DNA from 4 places in the Clostridioides sp. LIBA-7602 genome. Region 1 is predicted to be linked to each of the others. Evidence: riboswitches for the same ligand, from Rfam matches in the RefSeq annotation. Region 1 holds a riboswitch; each other region holds the start of a gene.
The links. Region 1 has a riboswitch for cyclic di-GMP ahead of ACTG45_RS17695 (Cys-Gln thioester bond-forming surface protein). Riboswitches for the same ligand answer to the same signal wherever they lie in the genome.
Positions count from the first base shown of each region.

Region 2: another riboswitch for cyclic di-GMP. It lies ahead of ACTG45_RS10555 (SH3 domain-containing protein); the one in region 1 lies ahead of ACTG45_RS17695 (Cys-Gln thioester bond-forming surface protein).
Region 3: another riboswitch for cyclic di-GMP. It lies ahead of ACTG45_RS07395 (cold-shock protein); the one in region 1 lies ahead of ACTG45_RS17695 (Cys-Gln thioester bond-forming surface protein).
Region 4: another riboswitch for cyclic di-GMP. It lies ahead of flgB (flagellar basal body rod protein FlgB); the one in region 1 lies ahead of ACTG45_RS17695 (Cys-Gln thioester bond-forming surface protein).

Region 1 is NZ_CP196991.1:3,802,464-3,806,499, forward strand. Features, by position in the region: gene prdR (sigma-54 dependent transcriptional regulator PrdR) at 1-84, opposite strand, end outside; gene ACTG45_RS17695 (Cys-Gln thioester bond-forming surface protein) at 456-2,618, opposite strand; cyclic di-GMP riboswitch class II at 2,634-2,719, opposite strand; gene prdC (proline reductase-associated electron transfer protein PrdC) at 3,156-4,036, opposite strand, start outside.
Region 2 is NZ_CP196991.1:2,189,968-2,194,003, reverse strand. Features, by position in the region: gene ACTG45_RS10565 (ABC transporter ATP-binding protein) at 1-192, opposite strand, end outside; gene ACTG45_RS10560 (FtsX-like permease family protein) at 203-2,533, opposite strand; cyclic di-GMP riboswitch class I at 3,049-3,142, shown strand; gene ACTG45_RS10555 (SH3 domain-containing protein) at 3,227-3,715, shown strand.
Region 3 is NZ_CP196991.1:1,538,824-1,542,859, forward strand. Features, by position in the region: gene ACTG45_RS07390 (hypothetical protein) at 383-655, shown strand; gene ACTG45_RS07395 (cold-shock protein) at 861-1,061, opposite strand; cyclic di-GMP riboswitch class I at 1,436-1,531, opposite strand; gene ACTG45_RS07400 (BlaI/MecI/CopY family transcriptional regulator) at 1,739-2,116, shown strand; partial or broken gene ACTG45_RS07405 (BlaI/MecI/CopY family transcriptional regulator) at 2,223-2,605, shown strand; gene ACTG45_RS07410 (MerR family transcriptional regulator) at 2,977-3,771, shown strand; gene ACTG45_RS07415 (agmatine deiminase family protein) at 3,830-4,036, shown strand, end outside.
Region 4 is NZ_CP196991.1:318,537-322,572, reverse strand. Features, by position in the region: gene fliF (flagellar basal-body MS-ring/collar protein FliF) at 1-375, opposite strand, end outside; gene fliE (flagellar hook-basal body complex protein FliE) at 400-717, opposite strand; gene flgC (flagellar basal body rod protein FlgC) at 727-1,131, opposite strand; gene flgB (flagellar basal body rod protein FlgB) at 1,139-1,456, opposite strand; cyclic di-GMP riboswitch class I at 1,863-1,953, opposite strand; gene ACTG45_RS01835 (GNAT family N-acetyltransferase) at 2,087-2,584, opposite strand; gene ACTG45_RS01830 (DegT/DnrJ/EryC1/StrS family aminotransferase) at 2,621-3,712, opposite strand; gene ACTG45_RS01825 (sugar 3,4-ketoisomerase) at 3,712-4,036, opposite strand, start outside.

The DNA.
Region 1 (4,036 bases):
TTCAATTCTTGTGTCTTCGTCTATAGTTGTAAATTTTGTATCCATTACCTCTTCTACTTTTTTTACTTCTGGTATCGAAAACATAAAGTCCCCCCTTTATAGTAGTACATCATCAAAACTTATTTATACATATTTATTCTAGCATATCATAATAACAATTTATTCAATAATTAATATTAAAATTTCTTAAGTGATTATTATACAGATTTCTAATACAAATTCATGTAAGTACTAAAATGAATACTTAAATCTATACAAATAAAATCAAATGAATTATACCTTTAGTATGTTATTTTTTCAATACTATTTTCACCTTCAAATTATTTTTCTATTCATAAAACAGTTAACATCCATTTTAAAAAAGATTATATTTACATAAAAAAATGCCTCAAAATGATTTTTAAATCAATTTGAGACAATATATTTTAAAACTTAATAATAAGCAGTATTCCGTATTAATTTTTTACTCTTTTAGCTTGATATACCAATCCACAAATTGCTATAACACCAATAAGTATATATGGCATTATTTGCGTTTCATCACCTGTTTTTGGTGATTTTACCACTATATCATGTGATGGTGGCACTGGTGGGTTTACTATTGTATCATTTTTTGATGGTACTGATGTATTTTCTACTATATCACTTGATGGTGGTACTGGTGGATTTATCACTGTATCACCTGATGGTGGTATTGGTGGATTTATCACTGTATCATCTGATGGTGGTATTGGTGGATTTATCACTGTATCATCTGATGGTGGTACTGGTGGATTTATCACTGTGTCATCTGATGGTGATGATGGCTTAGGTTTATGCCCGTTTGAGTCATTATTATCATTATTTGGTGGTATTGGCGGATTTACATCTGGGTCTCCATCCGTTGGTACATCTATATTGAAATCAACTACTTCACCACTTTTTTGTTCTATTGTATAGCTCAATAAATTTTGCTTACTAGCTGGTAATACAGATGAGTGGTCTTTTTCTCCAAAATCAAAAACTGTCTTAAAATATTGAATGGCTTTTGGGAAAATATAATCATAAGATAATGCAGATACCTTATCTTTTACATCTGGCTTATCTATGCTCTTAAGTTTAAACTTTTGTTGTGTTGAAATCTCTACTTCACCTGTACCTATTACATTTCCGTTTTCATCATAAGCAGTTACTCCATCTGGTAATTTCAACTTAACCACACCACTGTAGCCTACTAGAGCTATAGATTCTGTTTCATAAGTTCCATCTTGAATTTTATCAAATTTAATATCAGTTAAACCACTACTTAAACTAGGTTTTCCTGTATCATTTGGCTTTAACTCATTACGACCAGCTTCTAATAATGCTTCTAAATAAGCTTTTGTATTTATTTGAGCTTCCTTGTCTTTCAGATATTTAGCTTTTTCTTCTTCAGTATTTGCATTCTCTATCAATCTATCATAAGAATCTATAAGAGTTTGATAAAGCTTAAGTCTCTCTTGCTCATTCATTTGCCCAAGCATAATCCAAATTGCATCTTGAGTTGCAAAATGAATCATACCTTCATATTCTTTTCCACCTAAATTAAATTGTTGCTTATATCCAAATCCATCAAACTCAGAACCTGCATATAGTATAGATTTAATTGCATCTTCATTTTTATTTTCTTGACCATTAAAATCTTCTGCTGGTAAGTATGGACTCTTATTTTTATTACTTGGAGATTTTAAATGATTATTGTAACAAAATGCAGTTTGTTCTCCATCTTCACCTTCTATTACATATTTACCATCCTTATGGCTTGCACCTATAAGACCCTCTATTACATAATCGAAAGTTAAAGTTTTTGTAATATCATCAAATCTTAAATCAAAATAAGGTCTATTTGAACCATCTGTTTCTTTTAATAAACAACTATTCTTTACTTTTGAATTTTTATTATTAGACCAAAAGCTAGTATTTCCATCTCGTGAAGTAAGTACCTCATAAATTTCTGACTGTTCATCTGTTTTTACATCATTTTCGTCTTCCCAGAAATTATATACAATCTTATTTATTTGAGATACAGTAAGATTAAGAATATCTTCAATGTTCTTCTTCAAACTCATTTCTTCCACTTCTAATTTTTCTTCTTCTGATGGTATCATTTCATTTGGTACTTCTTCTAATGATGGTTTATCCCCATCTGGTGTCTCTCCTACTGTTGGTTTTTCTCCATCTGGCGTCTCTCCTACTGTTGGCTTCTCTCCATCTGGTGTTTCTCCTACTGTTGGTTTATCCCCATCTGGTGTTTCTCCTACTGTTGGTTTATCCCCATCTGGCGTCTCTTCTACTGTTGGTTTCTCTCCATCTGGCGTCTCTCCTACTGTTGGTTTATCCCCATCTGGTGTCTCTTCTACTGTTGGTTTCTCTCCATCTGGCGTCTCTCCTACTGTTGGCTTCTCTCCATCTGGTGTTTCTCCTACTGTTGGTTTCTCTCCATCTGGTGTTTCTCCTACTGTTGGTTTCTCTCCATCGAGTATTATATCTTTTCCATCTACTTCGTCAGCATAAGATATTATTGGTGCAAATGCAGTAAATGCTATACTAAAAGCAATTACTAAACTAATTATACTTGATTTTTTAATTTTTATTTTCAAGATTTTCCTCCTATTTATATTTATAGCAGGTTGCACTACTAACTCCATATATCTTTTAAGTGCCCAGGTTTAAGATATACTTCACAGTTTCTATAAATAGGTTTTTAGTAATTTTTAATTCTTATTTTTAAGTATTTTAAGTGCACTTTTTATGAATATCCTAAAATATAATCTTATTATTTAAGATATTCTTGATTAATAAAAGACAAAAATATATTTTCACACTAAAAAAGATACCATAGAGTATCTTGATATAACACAAAAACTTTACCCTGTTGGATGATTGACTTCATTAAATTTTTACTTGTCAATATGGCCACATATTTGAGTCTTTATTTTTGTCTAATATAATTTTAATAGCTATTTCCATCATTATACATTATGCATTACCTTTTGTCTATTTCTTCCATATTATTTATATTATTCCATAATCTTATCGTCATATTACAACAAAAAACATCCTTAAAGTAATTTTTCAAACTTTTCTAAGGATGTTTTTTTCATATATTTTTATATTATATTATTATTTATATTATATTATTTTATTTTTAATCTTACATCACCTTTTATTCTTCTTATTAATGGGTGATTAACTGTTCTCATTACATGGTCAGTAATATGATATACACCTAATTTTAATTTTGGTGCAGAACCCATTACTGTGTTACTACAGTCAGTACAGTTTCCTATTAATATAACTTCTGCTCCAGCTTTCTTAAATTCTATACATTTTTGAGCTTGTCCTGGACAGTGTCCTGGATTTTCACATTTTAATGCACCTTTAATTTCTTGAGCTTGTTTACATTTTTGAACTGATACTATATCAGTAACTCCCATTTTAGCTGCTATGTCTCTCATTCTTTCTTCATTAGGTCCACATGCACAGACTAAAAGACCCATTTTTCTCTTTTCATTAACAAATGGCATAGTAACTATTATACCACCACTAGTTTTAGTTATTGGAGTATCTAAAGTAGTAGCTTTACCAGTGAAAGGTCCTCCTAAGATTATCTCTCCGTATTCACCTTTTATTCCACCAGCTCTTTCAATTAATTCTCCAACAGTAGTTCCGATAGGTACATCTTCAAATACTATAGATTCTTTTCCACTGTTTAATTGTCCAACTACAGTTACATTTTTAGATATAACTGGTCTTTTTTGCTCAACAGCTTCTACTATTCTAGTTAATGTCTCTACATTTATTACTACTGCATTAGCTTCTGAAGGTAATTGAGTTGGCTCAAGTAATTTACCTAGAACATCTCTTACTATCGCTCTCTCTTCTCCCATTGGGTACATGTCAACTAGTTCTGCAACTTCTATGTTATCTCCTGGCTTTATTACTTTTTTGAATGCTGCTATTGCTTCTGGATGCTTGCTTTTTATTGCTAGCATACCTTTTCCAGCATTAGTAACTT
Region 2 (4,036 bases), 1.6 Mb from region 1:
ACCAGATGTTAATTTATCCATTCCACTTATGTTATGCAGTAATGTTGATTTACCAGACCCAGAAGCACCCATAATAGATATAAATTCTCCATATTGAATTGATAAATCTATTCCTTTTAAAACTTGCTGCATATTTCCTTTAGCAATAGTATACTCTTTAATAATTTTTTTAGCTTCTATAATATTATTCATAACATACCCCTTACTCTATAATAGACATAATTTTTATTTTATTGATTGCTCTATTAATTACTATAATAGTAATTAATACTGTGAGAATTAAAGCTGATGGACAAAGTATATATACAATTAATGGATTTACTATAAATTGAAGATTTGAGATACCAGAAAGTAGTAAACCAGATATTTTTTGTCCAAGTGTATTTGCCATAATAATTCCTAAAATAACTCCGATTATAAGTACTAATAAAGCTCTAGTAATATATTGAATACGTATATCTTTAGTAGAAAATCCTAAACTAAGCATAGTTGCTGTTTGTGGTGTATCTTTGGCAATGAGCATCTTAAAAAACATTGCTGTAATTAGTGAAGAAATTACAATAGATATGACAACAGCTAATTTTATAACAAGTCTTAACTGGTTGATAATAGAGCTTAATGTCTGACTTATATAATTATTTATATCTGTAACTTTAGCAGGGTAATAACCAATACTGTATTGTTCTAATTTATCTGCTACATTGACTCCAGGTTTTAAATTTAAATTTATGACATGCCATAAAACATTATCTTTGTTAGATGGTAACATAGCTTTTGCAGTCTTACCACCATGTGTAATGTCTTGATATATGCCACTAACAGTAAGAGTTAACTCTTTACCTTTTGAGAAAATAGATAAATTATCTCCAATACTTTTTTCTAGTTCATTTGCATTTATAACAGATAGTGCAATTTCATTTTCTTTTGTTGGTGCAGAACCTTTTACATATGTAAGTGGGAAAGTTTTAAAGTTTCCATTTTCTATTTTCATATTTTCTACTTTGCCATTTTTATTTTTTATTTTATATGAACTTGTTGTAAAGGATTCATATTTTTCAACATCATTGTCATCGTTAATTTTTTGTAATATAGAATTAAAAAGATGTTGGGTTTGATTTGTCTGTGATAAATCAATACGAATATCACTCTTACCAGCGCCCATATAAGTAATAAATTCAGGTGATTGAATAGTATTTAGAAAATTAAGTGGTACAATCATGAGGAAAATACAAATCATGTAGACAAAACAAAGCAATCCATAGACAGTAAATTTTCTTACTACTTCATTTAACCCTAGAAATATATTGGCATTTGTCATTTTGGTTTTGTATAGCTGTAAGCTATATCCATGTATTACAGAGTTTGTAGAATGATTATTTCTTAATGCATTAACTGCTGATATTTTTTTGAATCTTTTAAGTATAAGTTTACAAAAGAATACAATAGCTACAAATACAAGAACTGAACTTATAAATGGAATAAGAATACTAAAGATATCTTTATCTACTGTTCCCATATAAATATAAATATTTTTTGTAAAAAAAACTCCTATGAATAACGACAATATATAGCCAAGAAAACTTGCAAAAGATGAAATTAATACGTATTTTATCAAATATAGTTTTTGGATGTTACTATTTTGAATACCAATGGCTTTCATAACACCAATTTCTCTGTAGTCTTCTTCAATCGTTGTAATTAAAGTAAATCGTAAGCATAAAATAGAAATTGTAATAAGAAGAATGCTAATTAAGATGACAATAGCAATTACAATTCCGTCAGACAAAGCATTTAGTAGTTTATAAGTGGAATAAGTTATTGATGTACCTGTTTGTGGGAGCTTAGTTGATTGATATAGTGTTTCAAACTCACTAATTTTATTTATATCATTTAATAGAAATTCAATTAGATATTCGCTTTCCCCTATAGTAACTTTTAAAGTGCCCCAATCATTATCACTGATTAAAAAACGCTTTGAAGTAACAAGAGAAGGGTTCATCTGTGCATCACGTATAAAATCTTTTATTGTAAATTCCATAAAGAAACTACCCTTAATAATTTTTATTGTATCTCCAATTTTTAAATTGCATTGTTTCATATAGTATACAGGAACTCCTATTTCCCCATCTTGTATTTGCATTATTTGATTCTCCATATCTAATAGAAAGTCAAATTTATCATTTTGTTTTGTAAAGCTATTTTCTAGTACACTATTAGCCTGATTTTCTCCTTTATTTCCTAAAAAAATATTAGCTCCATTTATATTTAAAAGTTCAGTAGTTTGTTGCTTTTTTACATATGGAGTTTTAGCTGAAAACTTGTCAATTTCTTCTTGATTTAATTTGCCAGAATACATTTGAACATAATGAGGCGCATGGGATTTTTGAAACAAAGAAGTCATGGAATGAGTTAGTTCTATAATGATGCTCGTTGCACTAGATACCAGCATTGATGCAAGCAAAATAAAAATAAATAGAGTAATTGTTATCACTTTGTTTCGAGTTAAATCTTTTAATAATATTCTCTTAAGCATAAATAATCCTCATTTCTTAAAAATTTTGTATTGAATATTTTAGATTTATTTTATATTAGTCATAGATATATAAAAATTAAACTGACCGTCGGTCTATAATCATAATATAATAATATTACTATTTTGTCAAGTTATTAAAAAAGTAAAATATAAACTTCTTATGATAAAGTGTTTATACAAAATATACCCTAAAGAAATTAGTAAGAATTTTAAAAAAGAATATAATTAATATATTTTATTTTTAGTTTTTTACTAATCAATAATTTTTAATATTAATTAAGTATATAAAAAATTATTGATTATTTTTATGTATTAATATTTATTAAAAAAGATTTGTTAAAAGTAATAGTATCATAGATAAATTACTATTTTTTAGATGAATTATGAAGAATAATAATTAAATTAATAAATATAAAGGTATTTTTTGCTTATTATTAATTAAAAATTTAATTTATATTTAATTAATATAAAATTTGAGGTAATATTATTTTTAAATTGTTCAAATTATGTTATTATTCAGATATAGGCAATATTAGATAAATCTAATGACGCAAAGCTATAGGGACTAAAATCTTTATGTAATAAAGGTCATGTCAGCCAGTTGCCAAAAAGATAATGATTCTTTTTGTTAAAAGTATTTGTTGAAAGTATATATTTTTAATAACTTAATATTTGGCAAGAGGAGGGCTTAAGATGATATCTGAATTAATGTTAAAAAATTTTGGCGAATCTAGCATCAATTTTAAGACTAAAATTAAATTAAATTTAAGAGAAAGACCAGACATAAATAGTATGAAGTTGAAAAGTATACCAGAAGGTAAAATTGTCAAGCTAAAATGTGTTGATGGAATATGGGCAGAAGTTGAAAGTAATTATGACAAAGGATGGTTACTTTATAAATATTTAGAAAAATTAAACAATGTTAAAAACAATAGTAACAACATGGTAAAAGATAGAAAAAAGAATTATGTAGGAAATATAAGAACAAATGGTCTAAGTTTAGAACTTAGAAATGACAGAACATTAGACTCTAGAATTATAACTACAATTCCTGATGGTTTTAAAGTTGAAGTATGTTATAGTGTTGGGAAATGGGCAAGAGTGAATATTGATAAAAGTGGAAAAAGATATTCTGGATATGTATATAACCAGTATATAGAAGAATATTTAAGTTTATCATAATTGGATACTAGTAAGCTTTAAATACACTAATAAATCTCAGAAAAAGAATCCTAATCATAGGATTCTTTTTCTTTTGTAAAAATCATCATTTAATACTAAACAGAATAAATTAATTAAGCTATCTTAATTATAAATGGAAAATTTAGTTGAAAGTAGATTTAATTTGTATTTTGTGTACTAAGTATCATAATTTACTATTAATTTAAAGAATTTTAACAAAAGAGAAACTTTACAGAATAAAAATATATTAAAGATAAGAAAACATATAAGAAATTTGAAAAATTTTGTAATTTTTACTTTAATATATACTATAATAAACTA
Region 3 (4,036 bases), 2.0 Mb from region 1:
TAATCCAAAAACACTTGCTTATGGTAAGTGTTTTTTTAATTGAAAGGATGTGATTATAATATAAAATAAATATAGAATAGGTAAAATATGTAAGAATTATATGTTATAATATTTTGAGCAAGGAAAATAAAATTGAAAAGCTAAGGGTGATTAAAAAAATAACTTTTAAATTCTAATCAATTAGAGAAATTCACCTTTTACAAAGTAAATTTTATCTCTTTGCTTTCACTATAGCATAAATTAGAAAAAATATGTAAATAAAGAAACAATGCTTATTAAATTTAATAGGCATTTTTTATTTTAATATTAAATAAGGAAGTGAATATATGGTAAGAAAACTGCTGTGTAATATTCAAAAACACATTAGAAAGGAAATGATAACTTGGTAATAGATATATACATAAAAAATGAAAAAGAAAAAATAGATTTCCATTTCCCAGTTAATCCACAAGATTTTTTATCTATTAAAAAAGAAAAAAGATTTGAAACTGTTCATATAGTGAATTTAGTTGAATTTGACATTAAAAAAGAAGGCGAGAAGATAAGAAAAATATCATTCAAGACCTTCTTACCCAACTTATATGATGCTTCTTATTGTAGATATAGTGAGTTAAAAAACTCTACTGAAATAGTTGCAATGCTTGAAAAATGGTAGACCAAGCCGAACCATTACGCTTAATAGTAACTGGTTTTGGTTACAATGGGTTAGTTACAATATCTAGTTTTAGTAATACTCAAACAGCAGGAAGAGAAGAAGATAGGGACATTGAGATAACATTATTTACTTCATTAATAATTATCTTATATATACTAGCAATAAAAAAAGACCCTAAAAGAGTCTTTCCCGAAAAATCTATATATTATAATATAGTTATATTTTCTGCTTGAGGACCTCTAGCGCCTTTAACTATATCAAAGCTTACTTGTTGACCTTCTTCTAATGATTTAAATCCTGAAGTTTGTATAGCTGAGAAATGAGCAAATACATCATCTCCACCTTCTATTGATATAAAACCAAATCCTTTTTCATTATTAAACCATTTCACTATTCCATTATTCATTAAAAATACTCCTATTAACCTATATCAAGATATACTTGATTTAATTGTGTATTACCACAAATACTATTGTATCATAGATTAATAGAAATGTCTACTTAATTATATTTTTAAGTTAACATTTCTGCTTGTTTTTAATATTAAAAATATATTTAAGAGCTTTGTATTACTATAGATTGGTGCGAATGGAGATAAAGTTAAAAGAGATTCTCTAGAAAACAAAATCTATATAACTTTGTATTTACAAAATTATAATAATCGTATGAACTACTGATATAAGCAGTCAACATATGTGTACACTTATCCATTTTATCTCTAAACATATAAATTATTATCTCGCTAAAAAACTTTCATAAAAACAAAAAGAACTATATATTTTTGGTAACTGGATGACATAATTTATAAGAATTTTATAAGTCTTAGTCCCTATAGCTTTGCGTCACTAAATTTCTATAGTTTTGCCGATTTAGTTTTATTCTACAATTTAATAATACAATGCAATTAGTTATTATTCAATATATGTGTTTGAAAATTGAATAAGTTTATAGATATGAATAATATTTTTTATATATAAAAACAAACTAAATAAGTAGAATATATGGAAAATTTTACCTGTAGTTTTTGTGTTAAAAAGCTCCTATCATTAGTTTAAGTTAGACTGAATGAGGGAGCGACACAAGATGGAAGAAGAAATGTTAATAGAAAAATTATTAAGAGCAGAACTAATATTAATGGAGTATTTATGGAAAAAAGATTCTATAATATCTAAAAAAGAAATTGTAAAATATATAAAACAGAGGTATGGATGGCATAAAAGTACAATAAAAACACTATTAAAAAGATTGGTTGATAAAGGTTATTTGGCTAGAGATATTATAAAATTTCAATCTCATTATAAAATAACAATAGATAACGAAGAATATTACGCTTTTAAGAAAAAGGTACTAAAATCTAGTAAAAGTAGAAAAATAATGCGTTTTCTTACTACCACACATAAATCTATAAGCAAAGATAAGTTAGATTCACTAGAAGAGTATTACAGTAACTTAAAAGAATGATATGGTGAAAATTGGGTGGTATTATTTACCTTAATTCTCTTGTTTGGAAAACTTTATTAAGATAGAATTTTATTTATATATGAATCGACAAGAGGGTATATATAACGTGAAAATTAGTAAATTACCAGAAGCGGAATTAAAAGTTATGAGATATATTTGGGAATCATATAGAATATTGACATCAAGAGAAATTGTTGAAGCCATGGAACAAAAATATAAATGGAAAGACACGACTACATTTACAGTATTAAAAAGATTGCAAAGAAGAGAGTTTTTAGAAACAGGGAAAATAGATAAACGTACTCACTATAATGTACTAGTAAAAGAAAAACAATATCAGAGATTTGAAACAAGAGAATTCATAAAAAATATACATAAAAATTCAATTAGAAGTTTGATTTCAGCATTACATAAAAATGATGAGAAAGTAGATGAAAAAAATTAAATGAGTTAGAAGAATATTTTAAGAGTTTGGAAAAAGATGATTAATAAAAAATATAGTATTATTTAATAAAAAAATGGAGTAGCAATTTTTTGCCACCTATTTGCCGCCCAACTTATTATATAAAATTAACTATAAATAAAAATATAAGATAAAATAAAAACATTGATTTAATGTCTGATATTTTAATGGTTTCAAAATAAATATAAATAAAGACAAAGAAAATACTACAATTTATAACCGAAATTCAAGTACTTGTAACTAAATAGCTAGATTTCAATGATATATCAAACAAATCTTCAAACAATCAGATAATATCACAAATTCACTTACATTTTGTTTAAGTTTAATCTATAGTATATATAAATAATAATAAAGTAATAAACTTCGAAATCAAAAAAATGAAGAAGGTGTTTGTATGTATAAAATAGGTGAAGCTTCAAAAATAACTAAAATATCATCTAGAATGCTTAGATATTATGATAAAGAAAATATATTGAAACCTAGTCACATAGAAAATAATGGATATAGGTACTATACAGAAGGAGACATTAGTATAATATCAAAAATAAAAAACTTAAGAAGATATGAGTTTTCTTATGAAGAAATAAAAGATATATTTGATAATAATAAATATGAAAATATAGATATATATATCAATAAGATTGAAGAACTAACAAAAAAAATAAATAAATATGGATATTTAATTTCAGAAATAGAAGAAAAGGTAAAATTTAAAGATACAATTATAAATAATTATGATGTTAATATTTGTGAAAGACAATCAGTTAATACCTTGTGCAAAAAAGCCATTATTACTTATAAAGAGATAGGAGAATTTATAGAATCTTGCTATAATACGATTTCAAAAAGCAAATCTAATAAAGTTGGATGCTATTATGTAATGTTCTACGATAATGAAAATATAGATGAAAATACATATGAAATAGAATATTATCAACCTATTATAGATAATAAAGAAATAAATGGATTCAATAATAAGGTAATTGAAAGTGGTACATATATTAGTACAATATGTTATGGAGATTATGAAAATTTAATTGATGCTTATAATGCTTTGTATAAGTGGGTTAAAAATAACGATTTTAAAGTTAAAGGAAATTTTATTGAAAAATATCTTGTAGATTCATTATTAACTCCCTTTAGCTATGAATTTATAACAGAAGTATCTATAAAAGTTTCAAAAGATTAGTTGACCTTGACACTATGATAACCTTTATACTTGAATTATAAAAATAGAGGAGGTTATTATGAATAAAATAATTTCAATGCTGGTATTACCATTATTATTGATGATGAGAGGATTTACAAAAGGTTATGAAAGTGAAAATATAAATCAAAATAATCAAAAAAAGTATTATATGACACTAGAAGATGAAGAACATGAAGGCACTTGGTTGCAATGGCCTCATAGTTATACTTATGGAAAAGAATATCAAAAGAGAATAGAAGATGTA
Region 4 (4,036 bases), 790 kb from region 1:
ATCAGTAAGCCCTATAGATGAACTATCATCCATTAGTGCAAATCCTTTAGAACCACCTGTAAGACTTGGAGCTAACTCCAGCCTCAACTTATCAACTTCTGTTCTAGGCACATAAATTGTGCTTCCTTTTACCTTAGTATCTATCTTTCTAGACTCTAATTCTGCTGATATATCTGCAGCATCTTGAACATCTAGTTCTGAAAATAAGACTGCATACTTATTTTTACTTGCAGATATTGCTGTAAATACTAGCGCTAAACATATAGCAACAATCCCTATACCTAATGCTATCTTGGTCCCTTTTTTTAAAGAACCTATTTTTGTCCTAGCTTTAGCAACTTGCTCCTTAATCTTATTTTTAAAACTGGTTATCATTGATTATTACTCCTGTTCAAAAGACTAAATTTGTACCTTATTCATTTCTTGATATGCGTCATGAATCTTATTTCTAACTTCTATTAAATATTGCATAGATAGCTGTGCTTCTTGACCTTTTAACATAACTTCATGCATAGAAACATCTTCGCCTTTTATAAATTTTTCTTTCATGTCATCTGCTGTCACTTGTTGAAAATTGACTTTGTCTATAGTATCTATTATTACATCTTCAAAATTCTTTTTTTCTTCTTTATTATTAATATTTAATTGTTTTGTTTCTCCAATCAAATTATCTAACTTTGCACCTTGCATTAAATTGTTAATTTGTGTAATTGGCATAATTTATCCCTACTTTCCTATTTCCAAAGCTTTAGATATCATAGACTTCTGAGCATTCAGTGTATCTATGTTGGAATCATATGCTCGTGAAGCTGTTATTAAATCTGTCATTTCAACCAATATATTTACGTTTGGATATTCCACATATCCATTTGGCTTTGCATCTGGGTGAGATGGGTCATATACTTCTTTAAGAGGTGATTTGTCATCTTCAACAGATGTGACTTTTACTCCTAGCATACCTAATTTATTATCATAGTTTTCTTCAAATGAAACAACTTTTCTCCTATATGCTTCTCCATTTGGACCTCTTGTAGCATTTATATTAGCTACATTTGATGATATGATATCCATTTTCAAACTTTCTGCTGTTAATCCACTAGCAGAGATTTCCATTCCACTGAACACACTCATCTTCTAGTTACCTCCCACTTATTATTGATTTAGTCATTGCTATTTTGCCATTTGCAAAACCTATTAGAGCATTATATTGCAATGTTGCCATTGCTTGCTTTACTTTTTCTTCTTCTATATCTACATTATTGCCATCTACCCTTAGACCTTTGGAATTGTCTATTTTTTCTTCTATTTTTGGCATGGCATCATTTAATGTTTCTTCAAAAGTTACATAATGTTTTTTGTAGCCTTCAGTATTTATATTTGCTATATTATTTGCTATTGTTTGACTTCTTAGATTGGTCGCATCTAGTCCCATTTTTATAATGTCATATGTATTCATACTCACCCCTCCTCAAAATATATTTATTTGCTATATTTAATGATTAAAAAATGAAGTTGCTATATTACAAAAAATGACTTCTTTGTCCATTTAAATCTATTGCAATTCTATTACATTAATATAATAATGTATCATTTTAGTGAGAAATCTAATTTAAATTTAATTAACTTCAATAAAAATAAAAAAAAATTTTAATATGTATTTAATTTTTTCTTTGTAAAGTTGCCTTTTTTTGTAAAATAGCAACTTTTTCAGATAGTTTTTCTTTATTTCTTGTTATAATTGGTAAAATATGTTATTATATGTATTTTCTACTGTAATAAAGTAATTTTTCCATAATAAAATGACCGCCAAAAAAGCAGTCACTTCGACTAATCCTACGTATACAATTATACTTAGGACTCTTTTTGGCAACTGGCTAGCATAGTTCGCATATACAAACTTTAGCCCCTATAGCTTTGCGTCACTAGATTTCTCTAGTTTTGCCTATTTAGTTTTAATTTAAGTATACAATAAATGATAAAATTTTTAAACATTTTTATCATATTTTATATTATTATTTTATAACTATTATCAAAAAATCTAATCTAGTAAAAAATAACCCTATACTTTTTATATCATATACTCTTTCTATGTGCTTAAATAATTAAAAATTGAATACCATTTTATATTCATGAACATATTGTTTAAAAATATATGCTCTCTAAACTCTCCTTCATATATAAATCCCATTTTCTCATAAAATCTTATAGCTCTCTCATTGTGTGAGTAAACATTCAAATAAACTTTTTTCAGATTAAGATTTTCAAAAGCAATTTTTAATATTTCTTCTGTACCCATCTTAGCTACACTCTTTCCAATAGCTTTTTTTCTTAATACTATAGCATATTCTGCGTTTCTATTAATATAGTCTATATTCTTTAAACTAACAGTTCCAAGATATTCATCTGAATCATCAACAATTGCCATATGAATACTTCTATTAGTATAACTATTTAAAACAAATTCCTCTATTTTATTTTTATCCATATCATTAAAATTTATTTTAAAATTTTTATTTATGTCATCATCCTTCATCCATTCGAGCATTAAACCTATGTCTCTTATATCAAGCCTTCTAATTTTCATATTATTACACCTACTTTAATTTTATACTTTAAAAACCTAGTACTTATTTATAGCATCTATTATGACATCTATATCCTGTTTATTTAAGTATGGATATATTGGCAAACTTAAAACTTCTTCTGATATAAGTTCTGATACCTTGAGTATCCCTGTTAGATTACTAAATTCTGAATATGCCTTCTGTTTATGTATAGGTATTGGATAGTGTATCATAGTCTCTATATTTTTTTGATAGAGATAATCTCTTAATTTATCTCTATGCTTTGTCCTTATTACAAATTGATGCCATGACGGCTTTGTATCATCTAAAACCTTTGGTAATATTATTTTTGAGTTATCTATTCCCTCTAAATAATATCTAGCTACATCGCTTCTATAGCCGTTAAACTTATCTAAATACTTTAATTTTATATTTAAAACTGAAGCTTGTACCTCATCAAGTCTTGAATTCTTCCCTTTATATTTATTATAATATTTCTTTTCTGAACCATAGTTTCGTAAAACTCTTATCTTTTCAGATACATCCCTATCATTAGTGGTAATTGCTCCTGCATCTCCAAGTGAACCTATATTTTTACCAGGATAAAAACTTATACCTGCAGCATCGCCTAAGTTCCCAGTTCTCTTATTTTTATACAATGCTCCTTGAGCTTGTGCATTGTCTTCTATTAATTTCAAATTATATTTTCTAGTTATTTCCTTTATTGAATCCATATCAGCTGGTTGTCCATATAAATGAACTGCTATTATGGCCTTAGTTTTATTTGTTATTTTATCTTCTATCAAATTGGCATCTATATTATAAGTGTTGCAATCTGGTTCTACTAATATAGGAGTAGCTCCGACATTGCTTACAGCCAGAGCAGTTGCTATATATGTGTTGGCTGGTATTATAACTTCATCTCCAACTCCAATATCATATGCTTTTAAAATCAATTCCAATGAATCTAATCCATTACCTACACCAATACAAAATTCAGTTTCACAATATCTTGAAAAGTTTTTTTCAAATTCATGTACCATTTCTCCTAATATAAAATAATTTGAATCATACACCTTTTCAATATTAGATAATATCTCTGTTTTTAAATTTTTATGCATTGGCTTCATATCTAAAAATTTTATCATTATATATTGCTCCTTACATATCTTAGAAATTCATCGTAATCTCTTATATAATCACTCTCATCATAAAAATCGGATGCTAGAACAATTAATAGAGTATCTTCCTTGTAACCAGACATCTCATGCCATATATTTTTACCTATAAATAAACCTTCATTAGGATTATCTAATAAAAAGGTTTCTTCTTTTACACCATCACTGCACTTAACTTTTAATTTTCCTTTTAGACAAATTAGTACTTGTTTGAGGGTTTTATGAGCATGTAAACCTCTTTTGATTGTATTAGGAACATTATATGTATAATATGTCCTTTTGATATCAAATGGT